Regions from separate parts of the Oceanobacillus sp. FSL K6-0118 genome, predicted to be linked through region 3. Evidence: riboswitches for the same ligand, from Rfam matches in the RefSeq annotation. Region 3 holds a riboswitch; each other region holds the start of a gene.

Region 1 (7,576 bases), on a different contig from region 3:
TACGACGTTCCAACGGTTTCAAGGTTGTTTGTTCATTTCTATTTCCAGGTGTCATACTAAAAGCAAGTGGAAGGCCTGACCCATCCATGAACAGTCCCATTTGAACAATTGGGTTGGGGCGATTTTCTTTAGAAACTCCATATTGTTTTAAACCGTCTTCTTCTTCGATTTCAAAGAAAAAGTTTGTGCAGTCATAATATAGAATCTGTGTGTTTCTATCCACTACATTTAGACTGTTTTTATACACCATTTCCTCTATGTAATCTGATTGCTCGGCGAGGACACCAAGTGCCCGATAAATTTGATGTGACTGAAAATGTGCAGGTTCAAGTAAGTCTTTCGAATGTTCAAACGTTCCTTTTTTAGAGGTCGGATGTAGAATCCGTAAATAAAGAAGGCGCGAAAGTATTTCATTCAGATCATATTTGAATTCATACTCCTGAGATATCTTCTGGCAAATTTTATCCAGTTTTAACCCATGGTAAATAGATTGTAAAAAGAGGTAACCAGCATTAAATAGCGTCTGTTTATTCAATGGTATTTGCTTGGCAGGACTGTATTTGGTGACGATTTTATAGTTTCGTTCCTTTTCTTCCAGTGTTAACTTTTTAGCGTATTCTTTTGCCCAGGTATAGGGATCCACACCAGGATGCTTTTCTAAAATTTCTTTGTCATTTCCCAAGGCTTCAACAACTTTGGTTGTCCTTTTATTGCCCCGATAAATATCTTTAATTACAAAATAAGACTTGGAATTTTTAGAACGACTCACTTTAATACGCATAAAATTACCCCCAAAGCAGCTAATGTTACCTTAATTATAGTATATTACGAAATGTTACGCAATAAAATTATGAAAAATTTGACAAAAAAATAAAGCCGTACCAAGGCTTTTGCGCGTTTTTTTTATTTAAGGGTGTCAAACTCCCGGAGTCCGTTATTCTGGGCTCTTGGAATATACAAAATTTATGTAATTATTGAAATATTAAAGCGACGATGTTATACTTGGACTAATTCAATAGGTTTAAGGAATAGGTGCAATAAAATACTTTTTTAATGCAATCTTTTTATTGCTTAAAAGGGAAATCGGTTAAAATCCGATGCTGTCCCGCAACTGTGTATGGGAGCGATTCGATTATATACCACTGTTTTCATTCATATGAAAATGGGAAGGTTCGAAAAGTGATGACCATGAGCCAGGAGACCTGCCTATTCTAGCAACATCCAAACCTACGAGGATAGGAGGTGTTAGATGCGACTGGGTTGACATGATAGCCATTGTTATCATGCTTCATCTTAATCCGCTTTTTATGTGTTTATGCATGCTAACAACTTCTATAGGGAGTTGTTTTTTGTTTTCTGAAATAAAATCGGAACACTTGGAGGAAAACCCAATGTATGGGACCGTTAGTTATTTTATTAAAAGGTTAAAGGAAATCATGATGAATAATTTAGTTGTTGATCAAGCATCTACATTGCAAGTGTGTTATTCACAAATAAAACAAGAGATTCGTGCTTACGCAGAAAATAAAGAGAAAGAGGAGGCTTATTTACTTAATTTTGAAAGGGCTTTCGACAATGTACGAAAAGATTTACTAGGACAAGAGGGGGAGTTTGATGAAAACGAATATTGACTTTGTTCCAGGCCTTGAAGGGGTTATTGCAGCAGAAACAGCGATTTCTTTGCTTGATACAGAACAAGAAAAAATCATCTTAAGAGGCTATGATCTTATTGAATTGTCGCAGCGATATGATTATTTGGATGTTGCGCATCTGCTTTTAGAAGGTAAATTACCTAATTTAGAAGAAAAAAGTGAAATGGAAGAAAAGCTGAAGGCTGAATACCATGTTCCTACTTTTGTAAACGATGTTTTTTCTTTATTGCCTAAGCGGTTACACCCGATGGATGGATTGAGGACTGGTTTATCTATTTTAGCCGGCATTGATAAGAACATGGATGATCGTTCTATAGAAGTGAATAAAAACCGGGCCTATGAACTATTAGCAAAGCTTCCGACCATTACCGTAAATAGCTATAGAATTCTAACTAACGATGAGCCCATTTCCCCACGTAAAGATCTACCGTATAGTGCGAATTTTTTATATATGATAACCGGAAAAGTGCCATCAGAACAAGAAATGGAAATTTTTGATCGATCCCTACTTTTATATAGTGAGCACGAAATGCCAAATTCAACATTTACAGCGAGAGTCATAGCTTCCACACAATCCGACTTATACGGATCCTTAACTGGTGCAGTTGCATCACTAAAAGGGAATTTGCACGGGGGAGCGAATGAGGCTGTGATGCATATGTTGCTAGAAGCTAAAACAGTCGCTGGATTTGAAAAAATGCTAATGGGTAAGTTGGAACGGAAGGAAAAGATTATGGGGTTTGGACATCGTGTATATATGAAGAAAATGGATCCACGGGCATCTATTATGAAGGAATCTTTAAAGCAACTCTGTGAGAAAAAAGGTGATTTTTTATTGTTAGAAATGTGTGAAGCTGGAGAAAAGATAATGGAGGAAGAAAAAGGCCTATACCCTAATCTTGATTATTATGCTGCTCCAGTATATTGGATGCTTGGAATTCCAATTGCATTGTATACCCCAATCTTCTTTAGCGCACGGACAGTTGGATTATGTGCTCATGTAATCGAACAACATCAAAACAATCGACTTTTCAGGCCACGTGTACATTATATTGGCGAGCGGTAATTCGATCAACTGGGGAGTTGTGTACCGCCCGCCGATAAGTGACAGGCACTCATACTTATCATATAGAAAATTTAATAGGAAAGGAAGAGGATTTTGCTAAAAGTAAACGAACAAACGAAAACCGATCCATTATTAGAGGAAATTACGGACTATGTTCTAAACAAAGATATTACGAGTACAGAAGCTTATACAACGGCTCGTTATGTTTTGTTGGATACATTAGGAGGTGGCATTCTTGCACTCAGTTACCCAGAATGCACGAAGTTACTTGGACCTGTTGTACCTGGGACAATCGTACCACATGGAACTCGTGTGCCCGGAACATCTCATGTTCTTGATCCAGTGCAGGGGGCATTTAATATAGGAACGATGATCCGCTGGCTTGATTATAATGATACGTGGTTAGCGGCAGAATGGGGACACCCATCCGATAACTTGGGTGGCATATTGGCGGTTGCCGATTATATTAGCCAAATTCGTGTTGCTAAAGGGCAACCTCCTCTTCTTGTGGACGATGTATTGGAAATGATGATTAAGGCTCATGAAATCCAAGGTGTGCTTGCGTTGGAAAATAGTTTAAACCGTGTGGGTCTTGACCATGTTTTGTTTGTCAAAGTTGCAACGACTGCTGTAGTTACGAAAATGTTAGGTGGTGGCAGGGAGGAAATTAATAACGCATTGTCCAATGCCTGGATTGATAATTCAAGTTTACGAACGTATCGGCATGCCCCAAATACGGGTTCTCGTAAATCATGGGCTGCAGGGGATGCTACTAGTCGAGCGGTATTTCTATCCTTGTTAGCTATAAAGGGAGAAATGGGCTATCCATCCGCATTAACGGCACCAGATTGGGGATTCCAAGATGTTTTATTTAACAAACAAACCTTAACACTTGCTCGTCCGTTAGATTCCTATGTGATGGAAAATGTATTATTCAAAGTTTCCTATCCTGCTGAATTTCATGCCCAAACTGCGGCGGAAGCGGCTATCGAGTTGCATCCGAAAGTAAAAGATCGTTTAAACGAGATTGATAGAATAGAAATTACAACTCATGAGTCTGCTATTCGTATTATTGACAAAAAAGGCCCTTTAAACAATCCTGCAGACCGCGACCATTGCTTGCAATATATTACGGCAATTGGACTCTTAAAAGGGGATATTACCGCAGAGGATTACGAGGATGAAGCTGCAGCAGATCCAGTCATTGATATGTTACGAGATATAATGATAGTTACGGAAAACAAAGAATATACCAAAGATTACCTTGATCCGAATAAGCGCTCGATCGCTAATGCGGTTCAGGTTCATTTTAAAGATGGGACATCAACAGAAAAAGTGGAATGCGAGTATCCATTAGGTCACCGTTTTAGAAGAGAGGAAGCATTTCCGAAAATTATCGCGAAATTTTCCTCCAATCTATCGACACATTATACAGAAAAACAACGAAAGAAAATAGAAGAAGTGTGTTTGTATGATGATAAAATCCGTTCGATGCATGTGAATGAATTCATGGAACTATTTGTCTAATAGCAGAAAGGATAAACCTTACTCTCTGCAAGTACAATTAAGGCGTTCTCCAGCCTAATGGCGAATGCCTTAGTTTCTAATTAATCCATAAAGGAGGGCTTTATTCATGGCTTGGATAGTCGATCAACAATCATCCCAAGTAGAATTGGCAAATCAATTTAAAGAATTAATCAATGAAGAATCTATTTTGCAAATCCCTGGGGCGCATGATGCTATGGCAGCGCTTGTTGCAAAAAATGCAGGATTTTCGGCACTTTATTTGTCGGGTGGTGCTTATACAGCGAGCAGGGGGCTTCCTGACCTTGGAATTATCACATCAACGGAAATAGCAGAAAGGGCGAGGGACCTTATTCGGGCCACGAATTTACCAGTACTTGTTGATATTGATACAGGATTTGGTGGTGTCTTGAACGCCGCTCGTACGGCAAGAGAAATGGTCGAGGCGAATGTAGCCGCTGTTCAAATAGAAGATCAAAAGCTCCCTAAAAAATGTGGTCACTTGAACGGAAAGCAACTTGTTTCCACAGAAGAAATGGTTCAAAAAATAAGAGCGATGAAAGAAGTTGCTCCATCCTTAGTCGTTATTGCACGGACAGATGCACGGTCAGTTGAAGGTCTAGATGCAGTAATGGAAAGATCACAAGCCTATATACAAGCCGGAGCGGACGGGATTTTCCCAGAGGCGTTACAGTCGGATGAGGAGTTTCGATTGGCCGCTAAGAATATTGATGTCCCACTTTTAGCGAATATGACGGAATTCGGAAAGACACCATATATCACTGCAGAAGAATTTGAAAGTATGGGCTTTAACATGGTGATCTATCCAGTGACGTCTTTGAGAGTGGCCGCAAAAGCTTATGAGCGGATATTTTCCTTAATTAAAGAGCAAGGAACTCAAAAGCAGGGGATTTCGGATATGCAAACAAGAAAAGAACTATATGATACGATATCCCTCTATGACTTTGAGGAACTGGATGAAAGCATTGCTAAGACGCTATTGCCAAAGGATTAACATTCCTTTGGCGAGTTACCTTAACTTGTCCTTCATCGATCCCAGGGCAGAGTGCTGATATCTCGGAGCAGAGTGCTGATATCTCGGAGCAGAGTGCTGATATCTCGGAGCAGAGTGCTGATATCTCGGAGCAGAGTGCTGATATCTCGGAGCAGAGTGCTGATATCTCGGAGCAGAGCGCTGATATCTTGGAGCAGAGCGCTGATATCTTGAAGCAGAGCGCTGATATCTTGGAGCAGAGCGCTGATATCTTGGAGCAGAGTGCTGATATCTCGGAGCAGAGCGCTGATATCTTGGAGCAGAGCGCTGATATCTTGGAGCAGAGCGCTGATATCTTGGAGCAGAGCGCTGATATCTTGGAGCAGAGCGCTGATATCTTGGAGCAGAGCGCTGATATCTTGGAGCAGAGCGCTGATATCTTGGAGTAGAGCGCTGATATCTTGGAGTAGAGCGCTGATATCTTGGAATAGAGCGCTGATATCTTGGAGCAGAGAGTACTGATATCTTGGTGCGAGTACTGATATCTCGATGCAGAGTGTGATCTTCCTGGTTTGAGTACCGATTTTTTAGAATAATAGTTTGTAAATATGTAAGAAATATCCACAATGTATGATAGTTTCGCCCATTGCCCTTCTTCCATTAAAATATGTTCATGATAGGTGGAAGGGACATTGTGTAAAACATTTGTGAATATAATCACATATACTTGTCAATATATGATCGAGGTGTTATAGTCATATTGTTAATTATTTAAGTTAATTGTTCTACTAAATGTGAAATGTTGAACGATTAAATATATTGGAGGCTTATTGATTATGAAAGTAGCAGTTATAGGATGTACACACGCTGGAACAGCAGCGATTAATAATATATTAAATCTTTATCCCGATGCACAAATAGATGTTTTTGAAAAGAATGATAATGTTTCCTTCTTATCTTGTGGTATTGCCCTTTATGTAGGTGGAGTAGTTAACGATCCAAACGGGCTATTTTACGCTTCTGTAGAACAATTTGAAAAACAAGGTGTACGTATGCATATGAATCATGAAGTGACATCTTGTGATATAAATAACAAACAGTTACAAGCAAGAGATATGAAAACAAATGAAACAAAAGATTATAACTATGATAAATTAATTATTACCTCTGGTTCTTGGCCTGTAACACCACCGATTTCAGGTTCTGATTTAGAAAACGTCTTATTATGTAAAAACTTCGCTCACGCCAATGAAATCATCAAACGTTCTGAATCCGTTGAAAATGTTGTCGTTGTTGGAGCGGGATACATTGGTGTTGAACTAGTGGAAGCCTTTGAACAAAATGGCAAAAACGTAACATTAATTGATAGTGAAGAAAGAATTTTAAATCGCTATTTGGATGATACTTTTACAGCACCTGTTGAAACCACATTTACCGAACGAGGCGTTGAATTAGCACTTGGACAAACTGTTTCCAAATTTGAAGGAACAAACACTGTGGAAAAGGTAATCACGGATAAAGGTGAATACAGAGCGGATTTAGTTGTCATGTGTATTGGATTTAGACCTAATACAGAATTATTTAAAGGTCAAATCGATATGCTAGGAAATGGTGCCATTATCGTTGATGAATATATGCAAACAAGTGTAAAAGACGTGTATGCTGCGGGTGATTGCTGTGCCGTATATTATAATGCAACAAAACAGCCAGCTTATATCCCATTAGCTACCAACGCGGTAAGAATGGGTACGCTTGTAGCCCATAATCTTGTCACACCAGTATTAGCACATCCCGGAACACAAGGTACATCAGGTTTGAAAATATATGACCATAACATTGCGTCAACAGGTTTAACCGAAAGTGCTGCAACGTTAGCGGGATTATCTGTCGACAGTGCGTATATAGAAGATCAGTATCGGCCAGAATTTATGCCGGAAAATGCATTGATTCAATTAAAACTAGTCTACGAAATAGAAACACATCGCATTGTTGGTGCTCAAGTAATTTCTGATGCTGACTTTACCCAAGCGATTAACACAATAAGCGTTGGTATTGCAAACAACATGACCATTGAACAACTAGCATTAACTGATTTCTTTTTCCAACCTCATTATAATAAGCCAGTAAACTATTTGAATCAGGTAGCATTAGAAGCCATGGCGAAGGAAAGCAAAAAGGTTAATAAAGAAACTGTACCTGCTTAATCCGCAAATGAGCCGGAGGGGCCTATCCCTCCGGCTCATTTGAGCAATTCTAGCATTTTAAGAAGATAAAAATGTTATAATAAAACAATAGAAGTTTCCTTATTACATATTAGTCTATAAGTGAAAAAGTAAACAA
Region 2 (7,576 bases), 910 kb from region 3:
AATCCCTATCCGGTGCATCTCTACTTCAACATTTTCTTTTAGTAATGTTTCTTCAATTAATTCTGCTGTTTCCTTTGTATTACCGCTATAAGATAAATACGCGATTATTGCCTTCAACTTTGACACCATTCACATTCTTCTACGTCATTTGATGTAGATCTTACATAATATGTCGTTTTTAGTCCCTCACGCCATGCTTGTAGATGAAGGTCTAGTAACACAGATGCCCGTATTGTATTTGGTACATAAAAGTTAAAAGAAATACTTTGATCAATATGTTTCTGTCTCGCAGCATTTTGCTTAATGGACCAACGTTGATCCACGATGTAAGCAGAACGACGGTAAATATCATACGTACGATGGTCGATGTCTGGTGCAGTTACGGGAATTTTAAAATCCTTCTTTTCTTCGTAATAGAAAGGCTTGAAGATCGGATCAATACTTGCGGTGGACCCAGCGATCATAGCAGTCGTTGAATTCGGTGCTACAGCCATTAAATATGCATTACGCATTCCGTTTTCTTTTACCTCTTCCATGAGTTTTATCCAGGTATCATCTTTATATCCTTTTTCCTCAAAATAAGCTCCTGTACTCCATTTACTTCCATGGAATTCAGGATAATGTCCCTTTTCTTTACTTAGTTTCATACTGCTCTTAATGGTCAAATAGGCTATTTTTTCATAAAGGGTGTCCGCATATTGAACGGCTTCTTCCGTTTCCCACTTGATTCCCATTACTGCTAATAAATGATGCCAACCAAATGTCCCCAGCCCAATAGCGCGGTACTTTTTATTCGTTCGTTCAGCCTGTTTAATTGGTAATGTATTAATATCAATAACATTATCCAGCATCCGGACTTGAATAGGGATAAGACGTTCTAATACCCCTTCTGGAACAGCCTTACCTAGATTAATAGAACTTAAATTACAGACAACATAATCACCAGGTTTATATTTTTTAACGATGGTCTCCTCATTCTCCACATACTCCTCTAGAAACTCAGATGGAGATTGATTTTGCGTAATTTCTGTACATAAATTGGAACAATAAATAATCCCTGTATGTGCATTACTGTTCTTTCGATTCACTTCATCCCGATAAAACATAAATGGGGTTCCGGATTCAAGTTGCGATCTCATAATCCGTTTCATGATATCGATTGCCGGCACTTTTCTTTTGGATTGAAGTGGTGCTTCGATACACTGTTCGTATTTTTCTCGAAAACTCCCACTTCCCTTTTGCTCATCAAAATAGTCTTCTAATGAAAAGCCCATAACCTGACGAATTTCATGCGGATCAAATAAATACCATTCCCCTCTCTTATCTACTTGTTCCATAAAGTAATCAGGTAGACAAACTCCGGTAAAAATATCATGAGCACGCATTCGATCGTCGCCATTATTTAACTTAAGATCTAAAAATGCCTCAATATCTCGATGCCATACATCTAAATATACTGCGATTGCGCCTTTCCTCGTTCCTAACTGATCAACACTTACAGCTGTATTATTTAACTGTTTAATCCATGGAATTACTCCACTGGACATCCCCTTAAAACCTTTTATATCACTACCTCTGGAACGAATTTTACCCATGTAAACCCCGATTCCACCGCCATTTTTAGATAACCTAGCAATGTCTGTATTACTATCATAAATGGACTGAAGGCTGTCATCGACTGTATCAATGAAACAACTAGATAGCTGACCATGGGTTTTGCCGGCATTTGCTAGCGTTGGGGTTGCTACTGTCATATACAAATTACTTAGTGCCCAGTATGCCTCTTCTACTAGTTGCGTCCGTCTTGATTTATCTTCATTTTGCATTAAATGCATCGCAATAATCATCCAGCGTTCTTGTGGTAGCTCATGTGTATTCTTCTCAAAATCTGTAGCCAAATATCTAGTAGCTAAAGTATAAATCCCTAAGTATGTAAAATTCATATCCTTATCTGGGTCTATTAAATCCCCAAAATAATTAATTTCATCTTCCGTATACTTTCCCAGGAAATGACTGGAATATATACCTTTATCCGTTAAACTCTTTATTAGTTTAAGAAATGATCCGTATTTTTTATTTTTATCGTCGTAATTTCGGTTTATTGCTGCCTGTTTATATAATCTTTGTAAATAAAGTCTTGCGGCAAAAAAGGACCAATCTGGGTTTGCCTCATCTATTTCTTCTAGCGCCTTTTTTATTAGAAAATCTAATCCTTTTTCATATTCTTGATAATGGTTAAGACTTGTCTCTACTTTTTCTATGAATAAGCCTATGTCTAAGGATAGACCTTTTGCCGCCTTTTCTATCACCTTATTTAACTTTTCGCTTTCTTTGACCATTTCTCCAATCATCTTAGCCCTCCTTATATATTAAACGCAAAAAAGCCGTTCACCTGAGGATGCATGAACGGTTATAAACGACAGAAAGTATGTACCAATCTATCATTTCACCATCCCTCACCCCGGGGATTTGAAACTAAAGAAAAATGGCAGGTATCCTGACTTGTGTATCAAACCTACTAGAGCCCTTCCCATATCACAGTCTTTAATGCCTGTTAATACAGTGGGTTTCTCTTTCGTAACACTTACAGTTGCGGGGGCAGTTCTAGATTTACACTAGATTCCCTATTAAGACTACAGTCACCATTCGTCTATTCACTATATATAGTATTTTCTTTTGCTGTTATGTACAATATATTGATGAATCAAACATATCATAGAGTTTAATAGAAAGCAATACAAAAAATACATAAAGAAGACTTCCATCAGTGGGGGCTTTTTCCTTCATCCCCCACTGATGGTTAGCCACACTTATCGGACCTTTACGGCAGTTAATCTCCCATAGAGGCTTGAAGTGGGATAAAAAGGCACAAAAGCATTTCAAAATGCCCTTGTGCCTTTTATTTTAATAGATTTGATACTAGTTTAACACCGCACGATCACTACCAAATTGTTCGCCACGAATGCGTTGGAATTCGTGCAGAAGATTTTCGATAGTAAGATTTTGCTTTTCTTTCCCACGAACATCGAAAATAATTTGCCCTTTATCCATCATAATTAATCGATTTCCTAAATCCAATGCTTGTTGCATATTATGGGTAATCATTAATGTTGTTAATCCGGATTCTTTGACAACCTTTTCTGTCAAACTTGTAATTAATTCTGCACGTGACGGGTCTAGAGCAGCTGTGTGCTCATCTAAAAGAAGAATATCTGGCTGTGTAAAGGTAGACATTAATAAGGATAATGCCTGTCTTTCCCCACCTGAAAGTAATCCAACTTTTGCAGTTAATCGATTTTCTAGACCTAAGTTTAGAGTCTTCAAATAATCTCTAAACATCTCTTTTCGCTGTTTTGTAACACCTAATTTAAGTTTTCTCTTTCTTATACGAGAATACGCCATCGCCAAATTCTCTTCTATCGTCATAGATGGTGCTGTTCCGGCCATAGGATCCTGAAAGACACGACCAATATATTTAGAACGCTTATATTCAGGCAAATCTACCACCTGTTTCTCATTAATCAGTACGTCTCCAACATCAGGGATTAGTACACCAGAAATGATATTCATAAGTGTTGATTTACCAGCTCCATTACTACCAATTACTGTGACAAAGTCCCCTTTTTCAAGTTCTAGATTGATATTTTGTAAAGCTTTCTTTTCATCCGGAGTGCCTTCATTAAATGTAATAGAAATATCTTGTAGTTTAAGCATGGCTATCTCCCCCTGCCTTAAGTTGCTGACGTTTCATGATACGTCGTCTTTTTTCTTTTCTAGATTGAATAATTTTGGGAGCAACGAGGGCAACAACAACAATTATTGCAGTAATCAACTTCATGTCCCCAGTTTCAAGGAAGTCAAAACGTAAAGCTAGTGTGACGATAATTCGATAAATGACTGCTCCAAGAATGACCGCTAAAGTAGCTCGAACAATCGTCTTTGTACCAAATAATGCCTCACCTATAATGATAGAAGCTAAACCGATAACAATAAGTCCTAGCCCCATATTAACATCTGAGAATCCACCTAATTGAGCTATTAATCCGCCACTAAGGGCAACAAGCGCATTCGAGATACCGACGCCAACGATAATAAGTGAATCCGTGTTTGCGGAAAGACTACGGATCATTTTCTTGTTATCACCAATTGCTCGTAATGCAAGACCGACTTCTGTCTTTAAAAAGTAGTCCGTTAAAAGTTTAATAGCGAGGGTGACGAATATCATAACGATAACGATGGACCAAGTCTTAGGGAATCTTTCCATTCCTATCGCAGAAAGGAGGCCATTAAATACGGAGTCAAGTCCAATAGCATCCCAAATGGATGTTAATTGTTGAAATAACGTAGTCTCATTTAATAAAGATAAAGTTGGCTGATCCATAATCCGTAGATTAATAGAGTAAAGTGCCGTCATCATTAAAATACCGGCCAATAATGAATTAATTTTTCCTTTCGTATGCAAGACACCTGTTACACAACCTGCTAAAAATCCAGCTACTGCTGCAAGTAAGGTAGCGATAATTGGAGGAACCCCATTGATAATAGAAAAGGCAGCAACCGATGCGCCAGTTACAAAACTTCCTTCTACAGTTAAATCCGGGAAGTCTAAGACACGAAAGGTTAAATAAACACCTAAGGCCATTATGGCATATATAACTCCTGATTCTACAGCTCCAAATAATGATATAAACATAATTTCCATTCCTTTCGTGCAATTAACATGTTGTATGATTCTTCAGGGGATAAAAAGCACTATAGAGCCAGTTCATGCACTGGCTCTAACGTACTAATATGTCGGTAATTATTTTTCTGCTTCAACTACAGATTCATCCCAATCGGAATTCCATTCAATTCCTTGTTCTTCAGCCGCATCTTTATTGATGAATAATTTAATTTCTGGCGGAAATTCTGGAGGAATTTCGCTTACCTTTTTCTCTCCACTTAAGATATCAGCGGCCATTTCGCCAGTTCGATATCCTAATGTATAATAGTCAATTCCAAATGTTGCAAAGCCACCTTTTGCTAATGAATCCGGCTCACCAACAATTAATGGAATGTCTTGATCATTTGCCACACCAACAACACTATCAAGAGCAGATACAACCGTGTTATCCGTAATAATATAAATAACATCTGCTTCTCCGACTAAAGTAGTTACAGATTGTTGTACTTCAGCAGTATTCGCTACTGTACGCTCAACGATTTCAAGGCTTGTATCTTCAGCAGCCTTCTTAACTTCATCTACTTGTGTTACAGAGTTTTGTTCGCCTGCATTATAAACCATTCCTACTTTTGAATCCGGGAAATATTGATCGATAAATTTAACTGTTTCACTGATTGCATCTGGGTGTAAATCTACATTACCTGTAATGTTCTCTCCCGCCTGATCCATAGATGGCACTAATTTAGCTTCTACTGCATCCGATACAGATGTGAAAACAATGGGAATATCGCTTGTTGCTTGTAATGCCCCTAATGCACTTGGAGTAGAGTTAGCGAAAATCAAATCCACACCATCTGCTACAAATGAATCAGAAATGGTTTTAACGTTGTTTTGATCATTTTGTGCACTCTTAAAGTCATATTCAACGTTTAAACCAGCGTCTTTTATTGCTGCTTGGAATCCTTCATAAGCTTTGTCTAATGATGGATGCTCCAAGATTTGCGTTGCACCAACAGTAAACGTTTCTCCACCATCAGAACTAGTTTCTCCTTCTGTTTTACTAGAATTAGTTGCATCTTCATTTGATTCCGCTACAGTATTATCAGAATCAGAGCCGCATGCCGTAAGTATTGCGATAAAAGTAATGATAGCAAGTAATTGCAAGAACTTTTTCATCTTTCTTCCCCCATCTTATACGATAAAATTTTCTAAATATTTAATCGTGATTATACCATACTATTTTCCCAACTGCGATAGTTTTTGAAATATTTTTTCATTTTATTATAACTACTAAAATAACCACCATTAATCTATCGACTTGAGGTTTCACTTTTTATACAATTCCCTTTGCAAAAATAGCACCACTTCATTTACACAAATTTTCCAAAGATTATATAGCTATTTAATTAGCTATCACTTATAATCTTATTGTTATAAATAAAAAGATTAATCGTTACAAGGAGGGAGTAAAATGCTTGATGAAAGTGATTTGAAGAATAGATTAGTTCATCGTAAAGAAAACGTTTATTTTATTATCACTTTATTGTTTAGTATTTTAGTTTATGTTGTTCTAGTTTTTTCGATTATTGGAATTGCAATTATTTTAGGATTTATGCTTATTTCTTACTTTTTTCACGCATTATCGATGGCATCCATTCGCCGAAATGGGGTTCAACTGAGTGAACAGCAATTTCCAGATATTTACCAAAAGGCGGTAAACCTCGCCAAAGATATGGAATTAGAGAAAGTACCTGCTATTTATATCATGGAATCCATGGGGGTACTCAATGCATTTGCGAGTCGTTTCTTTGGTAAGAACATGGTTGTTGTATATTCGGAAATATTCGACCTCGTTGAAGATAATCGTGAAAAAGAATTGATGTTTGTATTAGCTCATGAGTTTGCTCATCTAAAGCGACGTCATGTGTTGGTTCATTTACTGCTTCTTCCGTCCATGTTCATTCCCTTTCTCGGTAATTCCTATTTACGAGCTTGTGAATACACCTGTGATCGTTACGCTGCTTATTATGTGAGTGACATGAATGCAGCCAAGGAAGCACTATCCATGTTAGCTATCGGCAAGAAGCTCTCGACAAAAATGAATAAAGATGCCTATATAGAACAATTAAAGGAGGAATCTGGCTTCTTTGCTTGGCTAAGTGAAAAGCTTTCCAGCCATCCTGATTTACCGAAAAGAATGAATGCATTAGATCATTGGGCTCATCCAGAACAGTATCCACTTCACCGCGAAAAGAAAACAGGGATCATTTTAGGGATCCTCATTTCTATCGTATTAGTTGTTTTCCTTACAGGGGCAGCCGCGTTATTCTTAGAAAACTCAATTGCTCTACCTACTTTTTCTGATTCTTCCTTATTGGAGGATGATGAGTACATTTATGATGAGGAATCGTTTGACTATCCACCTATTATCGAAGCACTCATAAATGAGGACTTGGGACTTCTTCAAGAGCTAGTAGCTGAAGGTGCGGATATTGATGAAAAAGATAGTGATGACTTCACTGCACTTCAATATGCGGTGATTTTGGGAGATATAGAGGCTACTCAGTGGCTCATCGAAAACGGGGCCGATGTTAATACAACGGATAGCTGGGGATCCACTCCTTTAATGAATGCCGTTTACAGTGACGCCGGTGTTGAAATAGTCAACCTATTACTAGAAAACGGTGCGGATAAAACATTAACAGACTCTGAAGGGAAAACTGCCTTTGACTACGCTGTTGAAAACAGAGATACCCAGCTTAGAGACCTGTTAAAATAAAATAATAGCCAAATAAGGCATCTAACCCTTATTTGGCTATTTATTCATACTAGAAAAGAAGTCCCCTAATGGATCAAATTCTTCCTCTTCCACTTCTTGTTCTTCTTCGTTATGAATTTCTAACATATCTATCT
Region 3 (7,576 bases):
TAGCAAAGACTCCACCACGTTCAATGTCTGCTATTAAAAGTACGGGGACATCAGCTAATTCCGCAATCTTCATATTAACTAATTCTCGATCATTCAAGTTTATTTCCACCGGACTTCCTGCACCTTCAATTACGACAACATCAAATTCCCCTTGTAAATGGCTTAAAGAGGTTCGAACCGCTTCTAATCCCCTATCATAAAATTGATTTCGGTAATCCTTTCCGGAAAGTGTTTCTACTGTTTCTCCAAGTAATATGATTTCTGATTGTGTATCAGAGTTAGGTTTTAATAATATTGGATTCATCCAAATGGAAGCCTCTGTCCTTGCAGCCTCTGCTTGAACACCTTGAGCAAGTCCTATTTCCTTTCCACCCGGAAGTATATAGGAATAATTAGACATGTTTTGAGATTTAAATGGTGCAACCTTCAAACCCTCTTGTGCAAATAAACGGCAGAGAGCAGTAGTAATGAGGCTTTTTCCAACATCCGAAGCGGTTCCTTGTATCATGATTCCTTTCATACCTTTTTCTCCTTTCAATGGTTGTTTAAAAAGTCCGTTATTATCCTCCCTTTTGAACATGCATTTTCATTAGTAAAGGTACTCCTGCTTCTACTAAATAAGCACTTTCTGCGTAACGAACTATTTTTTGATGTAATTTCCCGAGTAGTTCACTATAGGTCACCAATAATTCATTGGGAAGGATAGGCTCATTTAATACTTCATTACTAACAAGGACCACTTGATTGCTATAATCTGCTATTTCCTTTATCCCTTGCCAAATTCTTTGGAAAACCTCTTTTTTCTCCAAACGCTGCTCCACCCAATCAGCTTCATGAGCAAATAATTCATTCGATAACATCGTCGTCAAACAATCTAACAAAATGACATCTTTCTTATTAAATTCTGTAGCTAGGGTGGAAATATTTGTTTCCTTTTCCCACGTTTTCCATGAATGACCACTTTTATTTCTATCTTCCTGATGTCGTTTAATTCTTAGTCTCATTTCAGAATCTGTTGCTCTACCGGTAGCGATATAATGTAAGGAACCGCCTATTTCCTCTGCCTTTTGAATGGCTATTCTTTCTGCAAAACTGCTTTTGCCACTTCGAACGCCACCGGTAATAAACGTTATGGAAGTTGTTGTTTCCATTCTTTTAGCGCCTCCATAAGTTGATTATTTTCCTCTATACTTTTAATCGCAAATCTTAGCCATTTTCCCTCTATTCCAGGAAAATTGCATGTATGTCTAGGTACAATCCCCTTTTTTAAAAGGTAAGCAAATAATTCCCCCATATAATCCTTCTTCGGTTCTTTCAATAAATAAAAGTTAACCTTAGAAGGTGAATATACAAAGCTTTCCTTGTCAAAAAACGCAAATAGTCTTGTTCGCTCTTTCTTTATATACTGAACCGTTCTATGTACAAATGATTCGTCTTGTAAACATAATTCCCCTGCTGTCATCGCTAATGCATTAACATTCCAGTGGGATTGGTAAACCGATATTTCCTCCACAACCGATGGATGAGCCATCATATATCCTAATCTCAGGCCCGGAATGGCAAACATTTTTGTCATGGAGCGAAGAATGACTAAATTTTTATAATCATTAATCAGAGCCGCAATTGGAGTATATTCCTCCACAAAATCGTAAAATGCCTCATCGACTATAAGTAACGCATTCGCCTTCTTGCATTCTTCTAATAATTGGACAATGGTGTCATAAGAATAAAAAACACCAGTTGGGTTCGTCGGATTACATAAGAATACAGCATCTATTGCCTCTAGCTTTTCCTTTATTTCATGGATATGTAATTCCCAATGAGGCTCTTTTAAGTAGTGGTAATAAATTCGACAATCATTGGCCTGACAAGCCTTTTCATATTCAGAAAATCCTGGCTCGGTAATAAGAACGTTTTTTTCCAATAACAATCTACCCACTAGAGAAATCAATTCAGCTCCGCCATTTCCTATTAAAACGGAGTCCATATTTATCTCATTTTTTTCCGAAATCATCGTCTTCAATGAAAGAGAGTAAGGATCTGGGTAATCATTAATCTTTTGAAAAAAACTCATCCAATTTTGCTCCAAATGCTTAGGTGGACCTAACGGATTAATATTTGCGCTTAAATCCATGATTTGATCCGGTTTTTCTATTCCCATTTCTTGATATACATATTGGGGATTAGAACCATGTTGCGGTAAGTTCAATGACGCCCCCTCCAATCCATAAAACAACTAAAAAAACAATAGTCGTTCGAGTTAAGATTTTATTGGTTTCTATAATATGATCTTTATGCAAAGGGATAATCGGCTCTCCCATTTTCGCTCTATTAGAAATGACACCCTTATAATAATTGATGCCGCCAAGTTGCACACCCAATAACGCAGCTACCGAGGCCTCAAGCCATCCACTATTTGGACTTGGGTGTTTTCTTGAATCACGAAATAGTATTTCCCATGCTTTTGTTACTTTCATATGTGCTGGTTGGTGAGCAATCAATATAAGAAAACCGGTCAACCGACTTGGTATCCAATTTACCACATCATCTAGTTTTGCTGACGCCCAACCGAACTCCCCGTATTTTTCATTTTTATAACCTACCATAGAATCACATGTATTGATAGCACGGTAAACTAGAGCGAGTGGTGCACCGCCAATTAATGCCCAGAACAATGGTGCAGTCACCCCATCACTTATGTTTTCTGCTACCGTCTCCACGGTACCTCTAACCATTTCTTCTTCTCCCAAAGTTTCCGTGTCTCTACCAACAATGTACGATAATTTTAATCTTGCTTCCTTAAAATTGCCCATTTTAAGAGGTACATAGACTTCTAAAGCCGCATCTTTCAACCCCTTTCGAGCAATTGTTGTGGAAATAAGAATACTTTCTAACAAAATACCGGCAATAACGTGAATATGATAGAAGCCCCAAACTAGTAGAAACGTTATAAAGAAATTCACTGTTATCATCATTAATACCATGATGATTCCTTTTAATTTTCGTGACTTCCCCCGGTTCCATTTCTTCTCCATTCTAGAAATTCCACTTCCCATCCATTTCACAGGATGTGGCCATGAGGGTGGATCACCTATAATGGAATCGATAAGAATTGCTAATGTTATGGCTATCAAATGATACACAATCATTCCTATTTCCTCTTTTGACTTTTTTGAATAGATTCTCTTGTACACCAATAAACTGCTTTACTAATTAACTTACCTAATGCGGTGATGGTACCTGCAAAGTCATGCTGTTCCCCTCTTTGGGTTGCAGCTATTAAAATACTATCTGTGGACGTTCCGGTTGCATAGGTTCCCGTAACAGAATCGATTACTTTTTGATCCTCAAGGGCCCTAACCTTTGCTTCCGTTGCCGTTACCATCCCTTGAATAAAGGCTTCTTCCGTTATTTTTGCGTTAATAAAAATCCATGTATTAATCGTTCCAGGAATAAACTCGGATGAATGGCTTTCACTATGTGTAGCATCCACCGCATTACCAACACCAGCAGTGACAACGACAAAAATGGATAGCCCACCGTGTTCCATCCATTTATAAGACACGTCATCTAAAACAACAGCAGTCATCATCCCTACTGTTTCAAGCGGATCAAAACCTTTTTCACGTAAATAATTCATCATTTCTTCTCGGTGATTACTACAACTGTAACCTTTGTCCACATGACGATTAACAAATGTCTGATTCCATCCTAATCCTGATCCAACTACACCAGATGACATGGTTTTTAGGGGAATTGGTGACCGGAGTACTATATGATGTTTACGATGTTGTAGCATGTCAGCAGTAATGTTCACTGCTTCTACTTCTTCCTTTTCCCATTTAGGGAGTAATGTAATTTGTGGAGCTGGTACTCTTGGGTGGGCGAATTTTTTAATATCTGTTTGATACACATCTTGGATTCGATCCTCTTTCAACACTTCATTTGTCTTATTCTGAATATTAATCATCCCTTTTTCAAGCAGCAAAAGACGATCACAATAAAGCCCAGCTAGATTTAAATCGTGGAAAATGGAAATAACCGTAAGCATTCCATCCCTTGTCCATGTTTTCAAAATATCTAATAATTCTTTTTGATAAGAAAGGTCTAGATGGTTCGTCGGCTCATCTAATAATAAAATTTCTGGTTCTTGCGCAAGAGCCTGAGCAAGATTGACCCTTTGACGCTCCCCCCCTGAAAGTTGCCCAAGATTTTTGTTTTGCAAAACATCTACCCCTGTTTGCTTCATTACTTCTTGAACAATTTTCTCATCGGTCTCTGTCCACATTTGAAGAAAACCACTTTGGTGTGCATAGCGCCCTAGAGAAACTGTCTCTTTAACCGTATAAGAAAAGGCATGTTCAGAATGCTGTGGAAGAACAGCAACAATTTTAGCCAATTCCTTTTGCGAATACTGTGATAGTTTCTTATCCTTTATAAAAATACTACCTTCTTTAAAAGGTAGTAATCCACTAATCATTTTAAGTAAAGTCGTTTTTCCACTTCCATTCGGTCCTAAGATGCCAAAGAGCTCCCCTTTAGCAACATGAAAAGATATATCTTTTAAAACCGATTCACTCGAATATCCACCTGATATTTGCTGTACTTCAAGCATTGTAACCCTTCTTTCTATCGTTGTCTCCGTTTGAGAAGTTGTTCAAAAAGTCCGGTGAAAATGACACTTCGCATTTCTTCGTTGGCTTGCTTTTCCGGTACTCACGTATTAACTGCATACGTTCCGTTCCTCAAAGCTAAGCCGCCTCGAACTACTCGGTCCTTTTCATCCTCCTTTTTGAACACGTCGTTTGATTAAAATAACAGCAAACGCTGGAGCGCCAATTAATGCTGTTATGACCCCTATTGGTAATTCCGTCGGGGAAATGATGGTCCTTGCAATCAAATCTGTCAAAATTAGAAAGCCGCTTCCTGTTAACATGGATAATGGAAGTAAGTGCGTATGATCAGGTCCCCATAAGCTCCGAGTTAAATGTGGAATGACTAACCCTACAAAACCAATTGTTCCTGATACGGCAACTGCTGCTCCTGTTAAAATCGATCCAGCCGTTAAAATTACTAGTTTTCTTTTCTTTACATCTACCCCTAGATATTGTGCTCGATCCTCACCGAATGACATCGCATTTAATTCTCTACCATTCGCCATTAATAACACAGAACCTAGTACAAAAAATGGCAAAATAATTTTAATATAATCCCATCCCCGCATGGAGACACTCCCTAAAAGCCAGCCAATAATTTGCTTTAATTCATTACCAGTGAGTGATATCATGAGCGAAATAAAGGCACCTAAAAAGGAACTAAAAATAACACCTGTTAATATAATCGTTTCCACTCTCATCGAACGATCAATTTTACGAGCAAATGTTAAAACGAGAAAAATAGTAATAAAGGCAAAAACAACGCTTAAAAATGGTAAGGTGAATGCTCCAATATATGGCAGGGAAATACCAAAAAAGATGGTGACAACTGCACCCACTGAGGCACCTGAAGAAACCCCTAATGTATAAGGATCTGCTAATGGGTTTCTAAGTAGACCTTGAAAGGCAGCACCAGCAATGGCTAGTGCCGCCCCAACAAGTCCTGCTAAGATGACTCTTGGCAATCGAATATTTAATACAATACTTTGATACATCGGGTCAATATGATCAATAGAATAATGAAAGATTTCTGCACCAATAATTTGAACGATGTCTACTATTGGTACAGAAACCGTACCGATAGATATCCCCAATAATAAAGAAAGAATCGTAAATATAGTTGCTAATGTATAGGCAAGAATCTTATTCTTCGCTAAATATTTCAGGGTAAACTGCTTTCGCAACTTCTTTAACTCCTTCAACAAGTCTTGGGCCTGGACGACTTACAAGATCAGTTTGGACATCAAATACTTGGTCTTCCTTAACTGCAGTGACATCTTCCCAACCTTTTCTTTCCTTCACTTGGTCTATAGCATCTTCTGTATACTCACCATACGTCGTAATGATGACATCAGGATTATAGCCTAACAATGTTTCTTCATCTACTTTAGGCCAACCTTCCTCCTCTATAGCGTTATCTGCATTTATTGTGGCTAATATCTCATCCATAAATGTATTTTTTCCACCTACATAAATTTCTGGCGCAGGGGAAATTTCAAAAATAACAGATTTCTTATCTGCCACTTCTTCTGCTTTTGCTTGAATATCATCAAATTCATTCTTCATATCGGTTATGATTGTTTCCGCTTCTTCCTCGGTACCAGTTACTTGACCAATCATTTGAATCGTATCATATACTTGATTGAAATTTGTTGCATCATTTACAACAAGAACTGGGATACCAGAATCTCTTAATTGTTGAAATCCCTCTTCAGAACTTCCCATACTAGAAGCATGTGCTAATACTAAATCAGGCTCTAAAGATATAATTTTTTCAATATTAAATTCCATTCCACCAATTTTTTCAATATCCGCAACTTCTTCCGGATAATTATCGTTGTCAGATACTCCAACTACCTTATCACCTAAGCCTAATGCAAAGGCAATTTCTGTATTACTTGGAATTAGAGAAACGATTTTTTCAGGCTCTTTCTCAATCGTTACTTCTTGGTCTGTTGCATCCGTAATGGTTACTGGGAATGCTTGATCTCCTGCTTGTTCCGCTTGTTCTGTATTTTCAGCATTATTATCAGTGTTTGCATCCTTTGGTTCTTCACTACCACAACCAGCAATCATTCCAATTGCGAAAAACATTAAAAATAAAAGCGACATTAACTTTTTCATTCTTTACAAATCCCCCTTAGAAAACTTGGCATTCTCCATACTTTTGGATGAATGCCTTAGTTGCACTCATGAAAATCTTTACGGTGGGGCGAGTAATCGGATCCCCAGATGGAAAAGATTTTTATGCTTTCCTAACTGCTAAATACTTTTGTAAAACAAAAAACATCTCTACAGATGAACGTAAAGATGCAGATAATTCCAGATAGTATAATCCTGTCACCACCTTCCTCCCATCCTCGTAGGTACTAGTGCGTTGAATTAGGCAGGTATCCTGGCTCATGATCATTGCTTACTACACCTTCCCATACATAACGTATAGTGGTATTTGTAGTTCGCTCCCATTTACAGTGGCGGGACCGCGTTGGGTTTGCACCAACTTCCCTTTTAAGAGGTTGTTCAAAAAGTCCGGTGAAAATGACACTTCGCATTTCGCATGAATGCTTGCTTTTCCGTTCCTCACGTATTTACTGCATACGTTCCGGTAACGAAAGCTACACCGCCTCGAACTGCGACGCACAGGACGTGCTAGTATCGGCGTTGCAAAAGGACGTTGCGCAGTTAGCCGACCTCGGTCCTTTTCATCTCCCTTTTTGAACACTCACTTTCAGTCTATATTAGACACCTAATTCCATTTCGTATATAATTTTCCATTACTATTTTATCATACTACTAAATACGCAAAATGAAAACAAAGCATACTCTTTTTATAGCAAATCATGCAGAATTATGACATATTAAGATTAATTTTGGAACGTGAATCAAATGGTTCGTATACTTTTTTCTCCAAATATAGAAAA

Evidence for each region. A riboswitch is a leader RNA that binds a small molecule or an ion and turns the genes downstream of it on or off. The one in region 3 is predicted to bind cobalamin.
Region 1: it holds a riboswitch for cobalamin, as region 3 does, so the genes downstream of both, MHI02_RS17955 (hypothetical protein) here and MHI02_RS04975 (ABC transporter substrate-binding protein) in region 3, are expected to answer to the same signal.
Region 2: it holds a riboswitch for cobalamin, as region 3 does, so the genes downstream of both, MHI02_RS00190 (ribonucleoside-diphosphate reductase subunit alpha) here and MHI02_RS04975 (ABC transporter substrate-binding protein) in region 3, are expected to answer to the same signal.

The regions. Positions count from the first base shown of each region.
Region 1 covers NZ_JBBOVR010000003.1:30,196-37,771, reverse strand. The annotation lists gene MHI02_RS17960 (IS1634 family transposase) at 1-781, opposite strand, end outside; cobalamin riboswitch at 1,014-1,224, shown strand; gene MHI02_RS17955 (hypothetical protein) at 1,350-1,631, shown strand; gene mmgD (citrate synthase) at 1,615-2,718, shown strand; gene MHI02_RS17945 (bifunctional 2-methylcitrate dehydratase/aconitate hydratase) at 2,812-4,245, shown strand; gene prpB (methylisocitrate lyase) at 4,352-5,257, shown strand; gene MHI02_RS17935 (hypothetical protein) at 5,232-5,957, opposite strand; gene MHI02_RS17930 (FAD-dependent oxidoreductase) at 6,073-7,440, shown strand.
Region 2 covers NZ_JBBOVR010000001.1:45,009-52,584, forward strand. The annotation lists gene MHI02_RS00185 (flavodoxin) at 1-129, opposite strand, end outside; gene MHI02_RS00190 (ribonucleoside-diphosphate reductase subunit alpha) at 114-2,351, opposite strand; cobalamin riboswitch at 2,471-2,662, opposite strand; gene MHI02_RS00195 (ABC transporter ATP-binding protein) at 2,920-3,714, opposite strand; gene MHI02_RS00200 (ABC transporter permease) at 3,707-4,693, opposite strand; gene MHI02_RS00205 (ABC transporter substrate-binding protein) at 4,802-5,839, opposite strand; gene MHI02_RS00210 (M48 family metallopeptidase) at 6,135-7,442, shown strand; gene MHI02_RS00215 (hypothetical protein) at 7,479-7,576, opposite strand, start outside.
Region 3 covers NZ_JBBOVR010000001.1:958,502-966,077, reverse strand. The annotation lists gene MHI02_RS05005 (cobyric acid synthase) at 1-520, opposite strand, end outside; gene MHI02_RS05000 (bifunctional adenosylcobinamide kinase/adenosylcobinamide-phosphate guanylyltransferase) at 561-1,151, opposite strand; gene cobD (threonine-phosphate decarboxylase CobD) at 1,130-2,209, opposite strand; gene cbiB (adenosylcobinamide-phosphate synthase CbiB) at 2,184-3,149, opposite strand; gene MHI02_RS04985 (adenosylcobinamide amidohydrolase) at 3,152-4,615, opposite strand; gene MHI02_RS04980 (FecCD family ABC transporter permease) at 4,781-5,839, opposite strand; gene MHI02_RS04975 (ABC transporter substrate-binding protein) at 5,799-6,779, opposite strand; cobalamin riboswitch at 7,024-7,219, opposite strand.